2 regions of the Streptomyces sp. NPDC002076 genome follow, and region 1 is predicted to be linked to the other one. Evidence: predicted binding sites of a transcription regulator. Region 1 holds the regulator's gene; the other holds the start of a gene.
The links. The regulator HspR, encoded in region 1, represses chaperone genes until heat shock. The targets are predictions, from matches to a motif close to TTGAGNNNNNNNNNCTCAA.
Positions count from the first base shown of each region.

Region 1 (7,628 bases):
GACCAGAGGACCGAATGAACCCAGCCAGACGCGGGGCCGCCACGGCCGTCGCACTCGCCACCGCCGGTACTTTGCTCAACGCGGCCACCTTGCCCGCCTCCGCCGCCACGACATGCGCATCGCCGGTCTACAAGCGGACGTTCTACGCGAACACCACGTTCTCCGGCACTGCGAAGAAGTCCGACTGCGACACCGTCGTCGACCAGAACTGGACCGGTGCGCCCGTCACCGGGTTGCCGAAGGACAACTTCGGCGTCCGCTGGACCGTCACGCGCGACTTCGGCTCCGGCGGACCCTTCACGTTCGCCGTGTCCGGAACCGACGGCATCCGGGTCTATCTGGACGGTGTCCGCAAGGTGGACCTGTGGTCCAACACCTCGGCCGCGCGGGCCAGGAGCGTCAACGTGGCCGTCCCGCGGGGCACGCACACCCTGCGGCTCGACTACGTCAACTGGACAGGCGCGGCGAGCGTGAAGTTCGCCTACACCCCGCGCACCTCCGCCACCGTCGACACAACCGGGCCGCTCGCCCCGACCGGGCTCACCTGGGACTACTACACGGGCGACCCGGACGGCATCCACGCCGTCCTAGGCTGGGCGCGGAACAGGGAGATGGACCTCGCCGGGTACCGCGTCTACCGCCGGGTGGCGGGCACCAGCACCTACACACGGATCGGTACGACCACGGCGACCGGCTTCAGCGAACGGCCGCCGCAGACAGGGCAGTCGTACTACTACGAGGTCCGCGCCTACGACAAGGCCGGAAACGAGTCACCCGGCAGCTCCGACCAGGGCCCGGTCCCCTCACGGGACCTGACCCCGCCCGCCGCCCCGAAGCTCACCGCCACCGGCGCGGAGGACGCCAACCTGGTGTCCTGGACGTCCGTCAAGGACGCCACCCGCTACCGGGTGTACCGCAAGGCCGCGGACGGCACCTCCTTCACCGTGCTCGCCGAGACCACGTCCACCGGCTACACGGACACCACGGCGGCCTACCGCACGGCCTACGACTACAAGGTCGCCGCGCTCGACGCGCACGGCAACGCCGCCGAGTCCGCCGTCGTGAGCAGCACCCGGACCATCACACCGCCGCAAGCCCTCACGGCGAGCACGAGCAGCGGCGAGGTGGTGCTCGGCTGGACCGAGCCCGCCGGCACCGCCGACTACACGGTCCGCCGCTCGGCGGCCTCCGCCGACGGCTCCCGCAACTGGCAGACCATCACCTGCGATTCGCCCACGAGCGGCACGGACGCCGACGGCGACACCGTGCGGGGCTGCACGGACCACTCCGGCCGCCGCGGCACCACGTACCACTACACGGTGCTGCGCAAGGACTCCTCCGGCCGCTGGTCCGTGCCCTCCGCCGAGGTCACCGTGACCCGGCCCGGCGACGAGACGCCACCGCCGGTCGTCACCGGCGTCGCCGCCGAGCCGCTGGAGTACGGCATCCGCCTGTCCTGGCAGCCCAGCACGGCGCCGGACCTGGCGTCCTACCGCCTCTACCAGCAACAGGACGAGTCCTACGACCCCGAGTACCTCGGGGAGGTGAACGCGTCGACGACGCAGACCCTGCTGTCCTGGCCGGCCGACGGCAAGTCGTACCGCCTGTTCGTCGTGGCCGTGGACGTCTACGGCAACTCCCTGACCTACCAGGACGATCCGGACGTCAAGGACTGGAGCGTGCCCGTCGCCTCGGTCCCGGTGACCGCGCTCGACCTGCGGCCCACCTCGGTCCCGGACGCCACGGCGGGCTGCCAGACGACGACCTGGAGGACGGCGAGCGGGATCAGGGTGGAGCCGTGGTGTCCGTACGAGGACACCTCCTCGGTGACCGGCTTCCACGTCTACCGCTGGGACCGCGCCGAAGCCCGGTTCGTCCGGCTGACCGAGCCCCCGGTGGCCAAGAGCCGGGACGGCTGGTTCTGGACCGACACGAACGCCCCGGTCGGCACGACGGTCTACTACATGATCTCCCTCGTCCGGGCGGACGGCACCGAGGCCTTCGCCGAGACCGACTACGCCATCACCCCGCCGAGCGGTTCCTGACACGCCGAAGGGGCCCGCGGAAAGACCGCGGGCCCCTTCACCGTGTTCCACTCAGTCCTGCTGCCGCCCCTTCGGCCGCCACACGACCAGCGCGCTGGTCTGCTGGACCTCCTGGTACGGGACCAGGTCGCGACGGTAGGAGGCGTGGACGGCCGCCTCACGCTGCTGCATCGCGGCCGCCGCGCCGTCCAGGGCCGCCTCCAGCTCCACGACCCGGGACTGCAGGGCGGCGACCTGGTTCTCCAGTTCGATGATGCGCTTGATACCGGCCAGGTTGATGCCCTCGTCCTGCGACAACTGCTGCACCTGGCGGAGCAGTTCGATGTCGCGGGCCGAGTAGCGGCGGCCCCGGCCGGCGGTGCGGTCGGGGGAGACCAGGCCCAGGCGGTCGTACTGGCGCAGCGTCTGCGGGTGGAGTCCGGAGAGCTGGGCCGCCACCGAGATGACGTAGACCGGGGTCTCCTCGGTCAGTTCGTACGGATTACGCCGACGGCCGTCCATCACTCTCAGTCTCCCTTCGCGGCCTCGAACAGCTCCGCCCGCGGGTCCTCGCCCGCGGTCGCCTCGCGATACGCCTCCAGTGCGTCACGAGCCTTCCCCGACAGGTCCTTGGGAACACGCACCTCGACGGTGACCAGCAGGTCCCCGCGAGTGCCGTCCTTGCGGACCGCGCCCTTGCCCCGGGCGCGCATGGTGCGGCCGTTGGGCGTGCCGGGCGGCAGTTTCAGGGTGACCGCGGGGCCGCCGAGGGTCGGTACCCGGACCTCGCCGCCGAGGGCCGCCTCGGCGAACGTCACCGGCACGGTGACGGTGAGGTTGTCGTCCTTGCGTCCGAACACCGGGTGCGCGCCGACGTGCACCACCACGTACAGGTCGCCCGCCGGTCCGCCGCGCTCGCCGGGCGCGCCCTTGCCGCGCAGCCGGATGCGCTGCCCGTCGGTGACGCCGGCCGGGATGCGGACCTGCATCGTGCGCGAGGACTTGGCGCGGCCGCTGCCCTTGCACTCCAGGCAGGGGTGCTCGGCGATCAGGCCACGGCCCTTGCAGTCGGGGCAGGGGTCGGTGAGCGAGAAGCCGCCGCCGGAGCCCCGGGCGACCTGCCCGGTGCCGACACAGGTCGGGCACACGCGCGGTGTGCCGTTCTTGTCGCCGGTGCCCGAACAGGCCTTGCAGGGTGCCTGGGAGGACATGCGCAGGGGCACCGTGGCGCCCTCGATGGCCTCCGTGAAGCTCAGCGTGACCTCGGTGTCGATGTCCTGGCCGCGCCGCGGCTGGGTACGGGTCGTGCCCGCGCCGCCGCGGTTGAACAGGCCCCCGAAGACGTCACCGAGTCCGCCGCCGAAGCCGCCGCCCTGGGTGGTCGTGCCGCCTCCGAAGAGGTCGCCCAGGTCGAAGTTGAAGGAGCCGCCGGCGCCCGGCCCGGGGCGGAAGCCGCCGTTGCCGAACAGGGCGCGGGCCTCGTCGTACTCCTTGCGCTTCTTGGGGTCGCCGAGTATGTCGTTCGCCTCGGAGATCTCCTTGAAGCGCTCCTCGGCCTTGGCGTTGCCCTTGTTGGCGTCCGGGTGGAACTCGCGGGCGAGCTTCCGGTACGCCTTCTTGATCTCGGCCTCGGTGGCGTCCTTGGGGACGCCGAGGACCTTGTAGTAGTCCTTCTCGATGAAGTCCTTGGTGCTCATCCCCGACGTCCCTCCTTCCCCTTGAGTGTCCTCACGTCAGCCCTCGTCCGGGCCACCGTTCTCCTTGCCATCAGCGGCGCCGGCCTGCTTCGCCTCGGACGCCTTGTCCTCGGCACCCTCGGCCTTGACGGTCTGCGCGCCGGGCTGCGGCTCGGCGACGGCCACCCGCGCGGGGCGGATGGTGCGCTCGCCGATGCGATACCCGGGCTGCAGGATCGCCACGCAGGTCGTCTCGGTGACGTCCGGCGCGTAGCTGTGCATCAGGGCCTCGTGGATGGTCGGGTCGAAGGGCTCGCCCTCCTTGCCGAACTGCTGCAGGCCCATCTTGGCCGCGACGGTCTCCAGCGACTCGGCCACCGACTTGAAGCCGCCGACCAGTTCGCCGTGTTCCCGCGCGCGGCCGATGTCGTCGAGCACGGGCAGGAGCTCGGTCAGGAGGTTCGCGATCGCGATCTCCTTGACCGTGATCCGGTCCCGCTCGACCCGGCGGCGGTAGTTCTGGTACTCGGCCTGGAGGCGCTGGAGGTCCACCGTGCGCTCCTGCAGCGCCGTGCGCACCTGGTCCAGCTGGGCCACCAGACCCGCAGTCTCGTTTCCGTCCCCGGCCGGGGCCGCCCCCTCCTCGGGAGCGGCCTTCGACTCGGCGTCGTCGGGGGTCGCGCCGGAGGGGACGTCGGGCTTCTCCTCGAAGCCCGGGGTCTCCTCCGTCACGCGGCACCGTCCTTGCGCTCGTCGTCCACGATCTCGGCGTCCACCACGTCGTCGTCAGCGGCCTTGCCGCCCTGAGCGGCGCCCTCGGGGCCGCCCGCGGCCTGCGCGGCCTGGGCGTCGGCGTACATGGCCTGGCCCAGCTTCTGCGAGACGGCGGCGACCTTCTCGGTGGCCGTGCGGATCTCGGCGGTGTCCTCGCCCTTGAGCTTCTCCTTCAGCTCGGCGACGGCGGACTCCACCTCGGTCTTGATCTCGCCCGGGACCTTGTCCTCGTTGTCCTTGAGGAACTTCTCGGTCTGGTAGACGAGCTGCTCGCCCTGGTTGCGGGTCTCGGCGGCCTCGCGGCGGCGGTGGTCCTCCTCCGCGTACTGCTCGGCCTCCTGGCGCATCCGGTCGACCTCGTCCTTCGGCAGCGAGGAGCCGCCGGTGACGGTCATCTTCTGCTCCTTGCCGGTGCCGAGGTCCTTCGCCGTGACGTGCATGATGCCGTTGGCGTCGATGTCGAAGGAGACCTCGATCTGCGGGACGCCACGCGGCGCCGGCGGCAGACCGGTCAGCTCGAACATGCCGAGCTTCTTGTTGTACGCCGCGATCTCGCGCTCGCCCTGGTAGACCTGGATCTGCACGGACGGCTGGTTGTCCTCGGCCGTGGTGAAGATCTCGGAGCGCTTGGTCGGGATCGTGGTGTTGCGCTCGATCAGCTTGGTCATGATGCCGCCCTTGGTCTCGATACCGAGGGACAGCGGGGTGACGTCGAGCAGCAGGACGTCCTTGACCTCGCCCTTGAGGACACCGGCCTGGAGCGAGGCGCCGATGGCGACGACCTCGTCCGGGTTAACACCCTTGTTGGCCTCCTTGCCGCCGGTCAGCTCCTTGACGAGCTCGGCGACGGCGGGCATACGGGTGGAGCCACCGACGAGGACGACGTGGTCGATCTCGTTGATGGAGATGCCGGCGTCCTTGATGACGTTGTGGAACGGCGTCTTGCAGCGCTCCAGCAGGTCGGCCGTCAGCTGCTGGAACTGGGCCCGGGTGAGCTTCTCGTCCAGGTGCAGCGGGCCCTCGGCGGACGCGGTGATGTACGGCAGGTTGATCGAGGTCTCGGTGGACGAGGACAGCTCGATCTTGGCCTTCTCGGCGGCCTCACGGAGGCGCTGCAGGGCCATCTTGTCCTTGGACAGGTCCACGCCGTGACCGGACTGGAACTGCTTGACCAGGTAGTCGACGACGCGCTGGTCCCAGTCGTCACCACCGAGGTGGTTGTCACCGTTGGTGGCCTTCACCTCGACGACGCCGTCGCCGATCTCCAGCAGGGACACGTCGAAGGTGCCGCCACCGAGGTCGAAGACGAGGATCGTCTGGTCGTCCTTGTCGAGGCCGTAGGCCAGCGCGGCGGCGGTCGGCTCGTTGACGATGCGCAGGACGTTCAGACCGGCGATCTCACCGGCCTCCTTGGTCGCCTGACGCTCGGAGTCGTTGAAGTACGCCGGGACGGTGATGACCGCGTCGGTCACCTTCTCGCCCAGGTAGGCCTCGGCGTCCCGCTTCAGCTTCTGCAGGATGAAGGCGGAGATCTGCTGCGGGTTGAAGTCCTTGCCGTCGAGCTGGATCTTCCAGTCGGTGCCCATGTGGCGCTTCACCGAGCGGATGGTCCGGTCCACGTTCGTGACCGCCTGGCGCTTGGCGACCTCGCCGACGAGCACCTCGCCGTTCTTGGCGAAGGCGACGACGGACGGCGTGGTCCTGGCGCCCTCGGCGTTGGTGATGACGGTGGGCTCGCCGCCCTCCAGAACGCTGACGACGGAGTTAGTCGTGCCCAGGTCGATGCCGACCGCACGTGCCATGGTTGATTCCTCCAGCTGACTTGAGTGGAACGGACTCAAGTGTGCACGACGGCTCCCGCCCGGTCAACAGACCTGAGTCGAGAGGGCTCAAGTCTTATCCGTTCCTTACACGCAACCGGGCGCTGACCTGCGTCGATGGCATCCGCCGGGGCTGCTGGACAGGGACACGAAGGAGGACGCCGATGATCAGCACCACCCCTCCGGCCACCCACGCCACGGCGCCGTCCCCCGTCCATCCGGTGTGCACGAGCACCCCCACGAGCACCGAGGAGAAGGAGCCCGCCCCCAGCAGAACGACCGAGCCCTGCGGGGTGAGCCCGAGCGGCCGCAGCCGGTGTACGAGATGGTCGGGGCCGCGCCTGACCAGCGGACGCCCGGCCAGCCGCCGGGAGATCACCACGTGGACGGCGTCGGCGAGGGCGGGCGCGCCGAGGCAGAACATCACCGCCGCGCTCGGCTCGAACCCGTAGCCCGCGCGCGTGAAGACGAGGGACGACGACAGCAGGAACCCGGTGAACAGCGAACCGCAGGCGCCGAGCCCGATCCGCGCGGGATGCCAGTTGTGCATCAGGAAGCCGGTGAGCGCGGCGGCGAGGACGCTCAGCAGGGCGGCGAGCCCGTCCATCAGTTCGGCGGCCGCGCAGGCCCCCGCCCCGAACGCGGTGACGACCCCGACGGTCCCCGCGAGACCGTCCGCGTGATCGAGCCCCTTGAAGGCGAAGGAGGCGAGGACGATCCAGCCCACGGCGAGCAGCCCGCCCGGCACACCCGTCTGCTGGTACGGCACCACGTAGGCCGCCGCCACGGCCGTACCGGCGACGAGCACGCGCGCGCGGATCCGCCAGACGTCACTGGCCAGGCCCAGCGCGGCGACCGCGGCGGCGGCGATCAGCAGCCGGTCGACCCCCTCCCCGAGCGGCGCGATCGCGGTCCGCTGCCCCACCCAGGCGACGAGACAGGTGACGGCCACCACGGCGAGCCCGCCGAGCAGCGGCAGCCGCCGCTGCCGGCGCCGGTCGAGGATGCCGGCCCGCAGCGCAGGCACCCTGAGCAGCGCCGAGAGCACGGCGGCGAGAAGCAGGGCGGCGGTTGCGGCAGCGATCCCGTAGAGCACGGCTCTAAGGTAGGGGCGAATGTAGCAAATCGGTATGAATAACACGATCTGATGACCCTGGGATGACGCTCGTCACCCCGCACGCTGCTGCATCCCGAAGGAAGATGGGGGTAGTCTCAGACGGACTACATAAGTTACCGCTTAGTAATGTCAGCTCGGTTAATTCGAGGCCGCCCCAGGAGCCCCAATGCAACTCGCCGCGATCATCGTGTCGCTGGTCCTGATCGTGGTCGGCGTG
Region 1 is NZ_JBSFDI010000020.1:32,287-39,914, reverse strand. Features, by position in the region: gene ACWCQS_RS33730 (fibronectin type III domain-containing protein) at 15-2,045, shown strand; gene ACWCQS_RS33725 (heat shock protein transcriptional repressor HspR) at 2,097-2,546, opposite strand; gene dnaJ (molecular chaperone DnaJ) at 2,552-3,721, opposite strand; gene grpE (nucleotide exchange factor GrpE) at 3,758-4,432, opposite strand; gene dnaK (molecular chaperone DnaK) at 4,429-6,276, opposite strand; gene ACWCQS_RS33705 (MraY family glycosyltransferase) at 6,371-7,390, opposite strand; gene ACWCQS_RS33700 ((Fe-S)-binding protein) at 7,578-7,628, shown strand, end outside.

Region 2 (7,628 bases), on a different contig from region 1:
CCGTGTGAGTGGCCGCCTGGGCGGCGCACGCGGTGGCGGTGACGAGAGCCACGGAGGCCGCCGCGAGGGTGAGGGGACGCCGCCAGGAGTTCATGGGCATCGGGGGTCTCCTTTTCCGATCAGGGGTGTGGTGGGGCTTTTCATGTGCGGGCGCTGTGGCCCGGTCGGGGGTGGAGGCCGGGTGGCCCCCACCCCGTCGACGGTCACAGGAGACGGTCAGAAGAGGCTGGAGCCACCGGCCCCGCCGGACCCGCCGGCGCCGCCGAACAGGCCACCGAAGCCGCCCTTGCCGCCCTTGCCGCCGCTACCGCCCTGGAAGACGCTGTCGCCGCCCTTGCCGCCGCTGCCGCCCTTGCCGCCGATGAGGGTGCCGTCGCCACCGCCACCGCCGCTGCCGCCGCCACCACCGGCCAGGACGCCGAAGCCGCCGGCGCCGCCGTCGCCGCCCTTGCCGCCGACGACGCCGTCGCCGCCGCCACCGCCGCCACCGCCGCCACCACCGGCCAGGACGCCGTCGCCGCCCTTGCCGCCCTGCCCACCGTCACCACCGGTGCCGAGGACGCTGCCGCCACCGGATCCACCGGCACCACCGCCGCCACCGACCAGGCCGCCGCCGCCGTCACCACCGGCTCCACCGGCGCCGCCACCGTGGACGAAGGCCACGGTCGAGGTGGGCATCGGGGCCGCCATCGCACTGGAGACAGGCAGAAGGACACCCCCGGTGACCAGCGCGGCGGAGGCGGCGAGGGTCGCGAAACGCAGACCTCGGCGCTTCGGACGGGCGTCGGCGTGGGTGTGAACGATACGAGTCATGAGCTTTCTCCCAATTACTGTGAGGATTTCCCGAGAGGGATTACCGGAGGATTTCCGTTTCCCTCGGACCGCCTCATTTCCGTTCCGGTGAGGCCGTGCTTCAAGTAGGCCCGAACGGGAAATCGGGGTCACGTTCCGAGGACTCGGGACTTGACGCACTCACAGGCGTCGGGTAAAGCCCGCGTAAGCGGCACAGATCAGCTGCGGCACGGATCAGCCGAGGAACCGCCGGGCCCAGGCAGGTGGCTCCGGCGGCGGGACCCGGTCCACCAGGGTCGGCGTACGGCGGCGGGGCACACAGTCGGCGACGGCCGCCCGCAGGGCCGCGACGAACTCCAGACAGGTGCCGTGACGGTCGTCCGGGGCCTTGGCCAGGGCCTTGTGCAGCACCTCGTCGGCGGCCGGCGGAATGTCCGGCCGCTCCTTGCTGAGCACGGGCGGCGGGTCGTACTGGTGCGCCCACAGCAGTTCCAGGTGGTCCTCCCGCCGGAAGGGCGGGGCGCCCGTGAGCATCTCGTGGACCACACAGGCCAGGCTGTACTGGTCGGCCCGGCCGTCCACCGGGCGCCCGGCGATCCGCTCGGGCGCCACGTAGTCGAGGGTGCCGACGAACTCGCCCGCGGTGGTGAACCCGGTGAGCGACAGCGACTTCTTGGCCAGCCCGAAGTCGGTGAGATAGACGTGCTCGGGGTGGTCGCTGTCGACGACCTTGGCGATCAGGACGTTGCCGGGTTTGACGTCCCGGTGCACCAGGTCGCGCGCGTGGGCCGCGTCCAGGGCGGAGGCCAGCTGGGCCGCGATGCGCAGCGCGACCGGCACCGCCAGCGGGCCCTCCCGGTCGATCAGGGCGCGCAGGTCCTGCCCGGAGACGTAGCACATGGCGATGTAGAGGACCCCGTCGAACTCGCCGGCCTCGAAGACGGGGACGATGTTGGGGTGGTCGATGGCGGCGGCCACCCGGGATTCCTGGGCGAAGCGGCGGCGGAAGGCGTCGTTCCTGGTGTACTCGGGGGCGAGCAGCTTGAGGGCGACCGTCCGGCCGAGGCGCAGGTCCCTGGCGCGGTAGACGACGGCCATCCCACCGCGACCGAGTTCGCGCTCCACCTTGTAGCCCGCGATCTCGGCCCCGATCAGACCGGAGGGGGTCTTGGGGGGCCAACTCACGACTGAATTCTATCGAGCTATCCCGATATGAGCGCAATGCGAAGATCCTCGTACGATCCCCCTGGGCTCCCCCCTACGCCCGCCCCTGCGAGCGCATGGCGAAGGCCCGGGCCTCCCTCACGGGACCCGGGCCTCGCCTTTCCCGCGGCGTCCGTCACGCCGCCACGGGAACCTCCGGCGTCGCGCCGTTCGTCGCGGGCGCGAGTGCCAGTTCCAGGACCTGGCGGACGTCGGTGACGGTGTGGACGTCGAGCCTGTCCAGCACCTCGGCCGGGACGTCGTCCAGGTCGGGTTCGTTGCGCTTGGGGATGATCACGGTGGTCACCCCGGCGCGGTGGGCGGCGAGCAGCTTCTGCTTGACGCCGCCGATGGGCAGCACCCGGCCGGTCAGCGAGACCTCGCCGGTCATCGCCACGTCCGTACGGACCAGCCGCCCGGACAGCAGCGACGCGAGAGCCGTCGTCATCGTGATGCCGGCGCTCGGGCCGTCCTTCGGGACCGCGCCCGCCGGGAAGTGGATGTGCACGCCCCGGTCCTTCAAGTCGCCGACGGGCAGCTCCAGTTCGGCGCCGTGGCTGCGCAGGAAGCTCAGCGCGATCTGCGCCGACTCCTTCATCACGTCACCGAGCTGACCGGTCAGGGTCAGGCCCGCCGCGCCCGTCTCCGGGTCGGCCAGGGACGCCTCCACGAAGAGCACGTCACCGCCGGCGCCGGTGACCGCGAGGCCGGTCGCCACGCCGGGGACGGCCGTACGGCGCTCGGCCGGGTCCTGGGCGGACTCGGGCACGTGGTGCGGGCGCCCGATCAGGTCGCGCAGGTCGGCGTCCGTCACGGTGAACGGCAGCTCCCGCTCGCCCAGTTCGTGCTGGGCCGCGACCTTGCGGAGCAGGCGGGCGATGGACCGCTCCAGGGTGCGCACGCCCGCCTCGCGGGTGTACTCGCCGGCCAGCTTGCGCAGGGCGCTCTCGTCCAGAGCGACCTCGTCCGTGCCGAGCCCCGCCCGCTCCAGCTGGCGCGGGAGCAGGTGGTCACGGGCGATGACGACCTTCTCGTCCTCGGTGTAGCCGTCCAGGCGGACGATCTCCATACGGTCGGCGAGCGCCTCCGGGATGGCCTCCAGGACATTGGCGGTGGCCAGGAAGACCACGTCCGACAGGTCGAGTTCGACCTCCAGGTAGTGGTCCCGGAAGGTGTGGTTCTGCGCCGGGTCCAGGACTTCGAGCAGGGCCGCGGCCGGGTCGCCGCGGAAGTCGGAGCCCACCTTGTCGATCTCGTCCAGCAGGACCACAGGGTTCATCGAGCCGGCCTCCTTGACCGCCCGCACGATCCGGCCGGGCAGCGCGCCGACATAGGTGCGGCGGTGGCCGCGGATCTCGGCCTCGTCGCGGACGCCGCCGAGGGCGACGCGGACGAACTTGCGGCCCATGGCGTGCGCGACCGACTCACCGAGGCTGGTCTTACCGACGCCGGGCGGGCCGACCAGGGCCAGTACGGCACCGCCGCGCCGGCCGCCGATGACACCGAGCCCGCGGTCGCTGCGGCGCTTGCGCACCGCGAGGTACTCGGTGATGCGCTCCTTCACGTCCTCGAGGCCGGCGTGCTCGGCGTCCAGGATCGCCTTGGCGCCCTGGATGTCGTACGCGTCCTCGGTCCGCTCGTTCCAGGGCATCTCCAGGACGGTGTCCAGCCAGGTGCGGATCCAGGAGCCCTCCGGGGACTGGTCGCTGGACCGCTCCAGCTTGTCGACCTCCTTGAGCGCGGCCTCGCGGACCTTCTCCGGCAGGTCGGCGGCCTCGACGCGGGCGCGGTAGTCGTCGGACTCCTCGCCTTCCTGATCGCCGTTCAGCTCGCGCAGTTCCTTGCGGACGGCCTCCAGCTGACGACGCAGCAGGAACTCGCGCTGCTGCTTGTCGACGCCCTCCTGGACGTCCTTGGCGATGGTCTCGGCCACGTCCTGCTCGGCGAGGTGGTCGCGGAGCTGCTGCGTGGCGAGCTTGAGCCGGGCCACCGGGTCGGCGGTCTCCAGCAGTTCGACCTTCTGTTCGGTGGTCAGGAACGGCGAGTAGCCGGAGTTGTCGGCGAGCGCGGAGACGTCGTCGATGGCCTGGACGCGGTCCACGACCTGCCAGGCGCCGCGCTTCTTCAGCCAGGTGGTGGCGAGCGCCTTGTACTCCTTGACGAGGTCGGCGACCTGCCCCGGCAGCGGGTCCGGCACGCTCTCGTCGATGCGGGCGCCCTCGACCCACAGGGCCGCGCCGGGACCGGTGGTGCCGGCTCCGATGCGCACACGGCTCCGGCCGCGGATCAGAGCCCCCGGGTCACCGTCGGCCAGCCGGCCGACCTGCTCGACCGTGCCCAGCACACCGGTCTTCGCGTATGTGCCGTCGATGCGTGGCACCAGCAGCACCCTGGGCTTGCCCGGTTCCGACCGGGCGGCGGCCTGCGCAGCCTCCACCGCGGCCCGTACCTCGGCGTCGCTCAGGTCCAGCGGAACCACCATGCCGGGCAGCACGACCTCGTCGTCGAGCGGCAGCACGGGCAGGACGAGCGTGAACGCCGTGGACTCAGTAGCCATGATCTCCCCTTCGGCAGTCAAGTTGAGCTATGTCGACTCAACTGCTGGGGATGGGCTGGTGTTCCCCTTGCTTGTTCGCTCTCAGCGATCAAGTTCGCCCAAGGAGGTGCCGTGGAAGGTGCGTTCGCGGGTGCGGGTGCGTGGGCCCCTATCGGGGCGCTTCAGCCCACCGGCGTACGAAAGGCCAGCTCGCCACACCTATCGTCAGCGCGATCAGGTGACCCCAGTTCGTCATCGGATCCTCCAGGGCGATCAGGTCGCCGATGAGCTCGGCAGCCGTCACAGTGAGGAGGGGCCAGCGGAGCCAGGGGCGCAGGAGCCCCGCCAGCGAACCGATGCTGGCCGCGACGCCGAAGCTGATGCCGTAGTCGAGGCGGTGCAGTGAGGTGGGCGGGAGGTGGCCGACCAGGACGGCCAGGCCCACGGGGATCTCGGTGGCGAGTGTGGCCAGGACGTGCCCGGCGAGGAAGACGCAGGCCGCACGCGCGCCGCCTATCCGCCGCTCCAGCGCGGTGAGCACCAGCACGAACGCCAGCGCGTACGGGGAGAGGACCCCGCCCGCGATCCACAGTGCGCTCGCCGGCAGCACCACCCCCGGCGTGCGCACCAGATGGGCCACGTCCGTGCTGGAGTCCTGGTAGAGCGCGTGCACCAGGGCGGGGTCGGCCAGGGCCGCGACCACGGAGGTGACGGCCAGGACGGCCGTGTAGGCGAAGGTGAACGGCGTGCCGGTGGGGGTGGGCAGCAGGCGCCACAGTCGCGGGAGCGGAAACGGGAGCCGCAGCGGTGCGGTCGGGCGCGGGTCGGTGAAGGCGGGTCCGGGAGCGGGGAGCGTGGCATGCCGCTGACGTGGCATGCCGTCCAGCAGGTCCGCGATCGCGGGGACCGGGACGGCGGCGGTGCCGTCCGGCTGGGGCACGCCCGGCAGGGGCGGGGACGCGGCCGTCGCAGGGCCCGTCGCGGTCCGTTCCACGCTGTGGCACTCCTTCCGTCGCGCCCAACCCTTCGGGTTCCGGGGGCCGCTGTCTATGACCGACGCCACGCGAGACCCGATTCACAGCAACCTCCTACGTTCCGGCTGCGTCCGCGCCCCGCACCGCAAGGGTGCACATCAGTGCGACATCCCTAATTCCTGTGCAGGTCAAGGTGTGTTCAAGGAATATGGGTGCATGACTGCCGCGTACGACTCCCCCGTGGTCCTCGACCGGCGCGACGGCCCCTACGGCGAGGTGGTGCTGCGCCGGCACGGCGCACTGTTGCAGATCATCGCCAACGGCTGCTTCCTGATGGACACCTCCGACGGGCGCTCGGAGCGGCTGCTGGTCGACGCCGCACACCGGGCGCTGAATGGGCGGCCGGAGCCGAAGGTGCTGATCGGCGGGCTGGGAGTGGGATTCTCACTCGCACATGCCGCGGCGGACCCCGGGTGGGGCCGGATCACCGTCGTCGAGCGGGAGCCCGCCGTCATCGACTGGCACCGGGACGGCCCGCTGGCGGAGATTTCCGCCGCGGCGCTCGGCGACCCGCGCACCGAGATCGTGCAGGACGATTTCACGGCGTTCGTCAATGAGACATCCGACACGTTCGACGCGCTCTGCCTGGACATCGACAACGGCCCCGGCTGGACCGTCACGGACGACAACCACACGCTGTACTCACCGGCCGGACTGGCCGCCTGCGCAAGGGTGTTGAGCCCCGGAGGGGTGCTCGCGGTATGGTCCGCCGAACCCTCTCCGGAATTTGAAGGAAGCTTGCGGAATGCCGGGTTCCAGCAGGTGCGTACCGAAGAGGTCCCCGTTGCCCGGGGCGTTCCGGACGCCGTGCACCTCGCCCTCCGCCCTGGATAGCGACAGGATGGTGGATCCCCGTAATGTGCTGCCCTGACGCGGATCATTCAAGCGTCAATCGCAGACATGGGATCACCCCACGGGTTCCGGAAAGCAACAAGCAGGGGCGGGCGATGGAGCAGACACATACCTCCCAGAGCGGCGCGGCGACGACCACCCCGGGCGCACAGCGCCGGGTGCTGGTCGTCGAGGACGATCCCACGATCGTCGACGCCATCGCGGCCCGGCTGCGCGCCGAGGGATTTCTCGTACAGACCGCGACGGACGGCCCGGCCGCCGTCGACACGGCCGAGGCCTGGCAGCCCGATCTGCTGATCCTCGACATCATGCTGCCGGGTTTCGACGGCCTGGAGGTCTGCCGGCGGGTGCAGGCACAGCGCCCGGTGCCGGTACTGATGCTGACCGCGCGCGACGACGAGACGGACATGCTGGTCGGTCTCGGCGTCGGCGCGGACGACTACATGACCAAGCCGTTCTCGATGCGGGAGCTGGCCGCACGGGTGCATGTGCTGCTGCGCCGGGTGGAGCGGGCGGCACTGGCCGCGGCCACCCCGCGCTCCGGCATCCTGCGGCTCGGCGAACTGGAGATCGACCACGCACAGCGCCGGGTGCGGGTGAAGTCCGAGGACGTCCACCTCACGCCCACCGAGTTCGACCTGCTGGTGTGCCTGGCGAACACCCCGCGCGCGGTGCTCTCCCGGGAGCAGCTGCTGGCCGAGGTGTGGGACTGGGCCGACGCCTCCGGCACCCGTACGGTCGACAGCCACATCAAGGCGCTGCGCCGGAAGATCGGCGCCGAGCGGATCCGTACGGTGCACGGCGTCGGCTACGCGCTGGAGACGCCGACTCCATGAGCGGTGACGGGCGGCAGGCCGCACGGAGGAGCCCCGGGGAGGATCCCTGGGGCGGCGTACGCCCGTTCTCGATCAAGACCAAGCTGGGCGCGCTGGTCGTCATCGCGGTGCTGATCACCACCGGACTGTCGATCGTCGCGGTGCACACCAAGACCGAGCTGCGCTTCATCACGGTCTTCTCGATGATCGCCACCCTGCTGATCACGCAGTTCGTGGCGCACTCGCTGACCATGCCGCTGGACGAGATGAACGCGGTGGCGCGGTCGATCTCCGAGGGCGACTACACCCGCCGGGTGAGCGAGGGCCGCCGGGACGAGCTGGGCGACCTGGCCGGGACGATCAACGTCATGGCGGACGAGCTGGAGGCTCAGGACC
Region 2 is NZ_JBSFDI010000001.1:12,941-20,568, forward strand. Features, by position in the region: gene ACWCQS_RS00060 (DUF1153 domain-containing protein) at 1-100, opposite strand, end outside; gene ACWCQS_RS00065 (hypothetical protein) at 217-813, opposite strand; gene ACWCQS_RS00070 (serine/threonine-protein kinase) at 1,027-1,977, opposite strand; gene lon (endopeptidase La) at 2,132-4,552, opposite strand; gene ACWCQS_RS00080 (rhomboid-like protein) at 4,701-5,525, opposite strand; gene ACWCQS_RS00085 (spermine/spermidine synthase domain-containing protein) at 5,722-6,399, shown strand; gene ACWCQS_RS00090 (response regulator transcription factor) at 6,513-7,253, shown strand; gene ACWCQS_RS00095 (HAMP domain-containing sensor histidine kinase) at 7,250-7,628, shown strand, end outside.
Region 2: lon (endopeptidase La) is a predicted target of HspR. The motif match lies at 4,575-4,593, and genes of this name have one in related genera.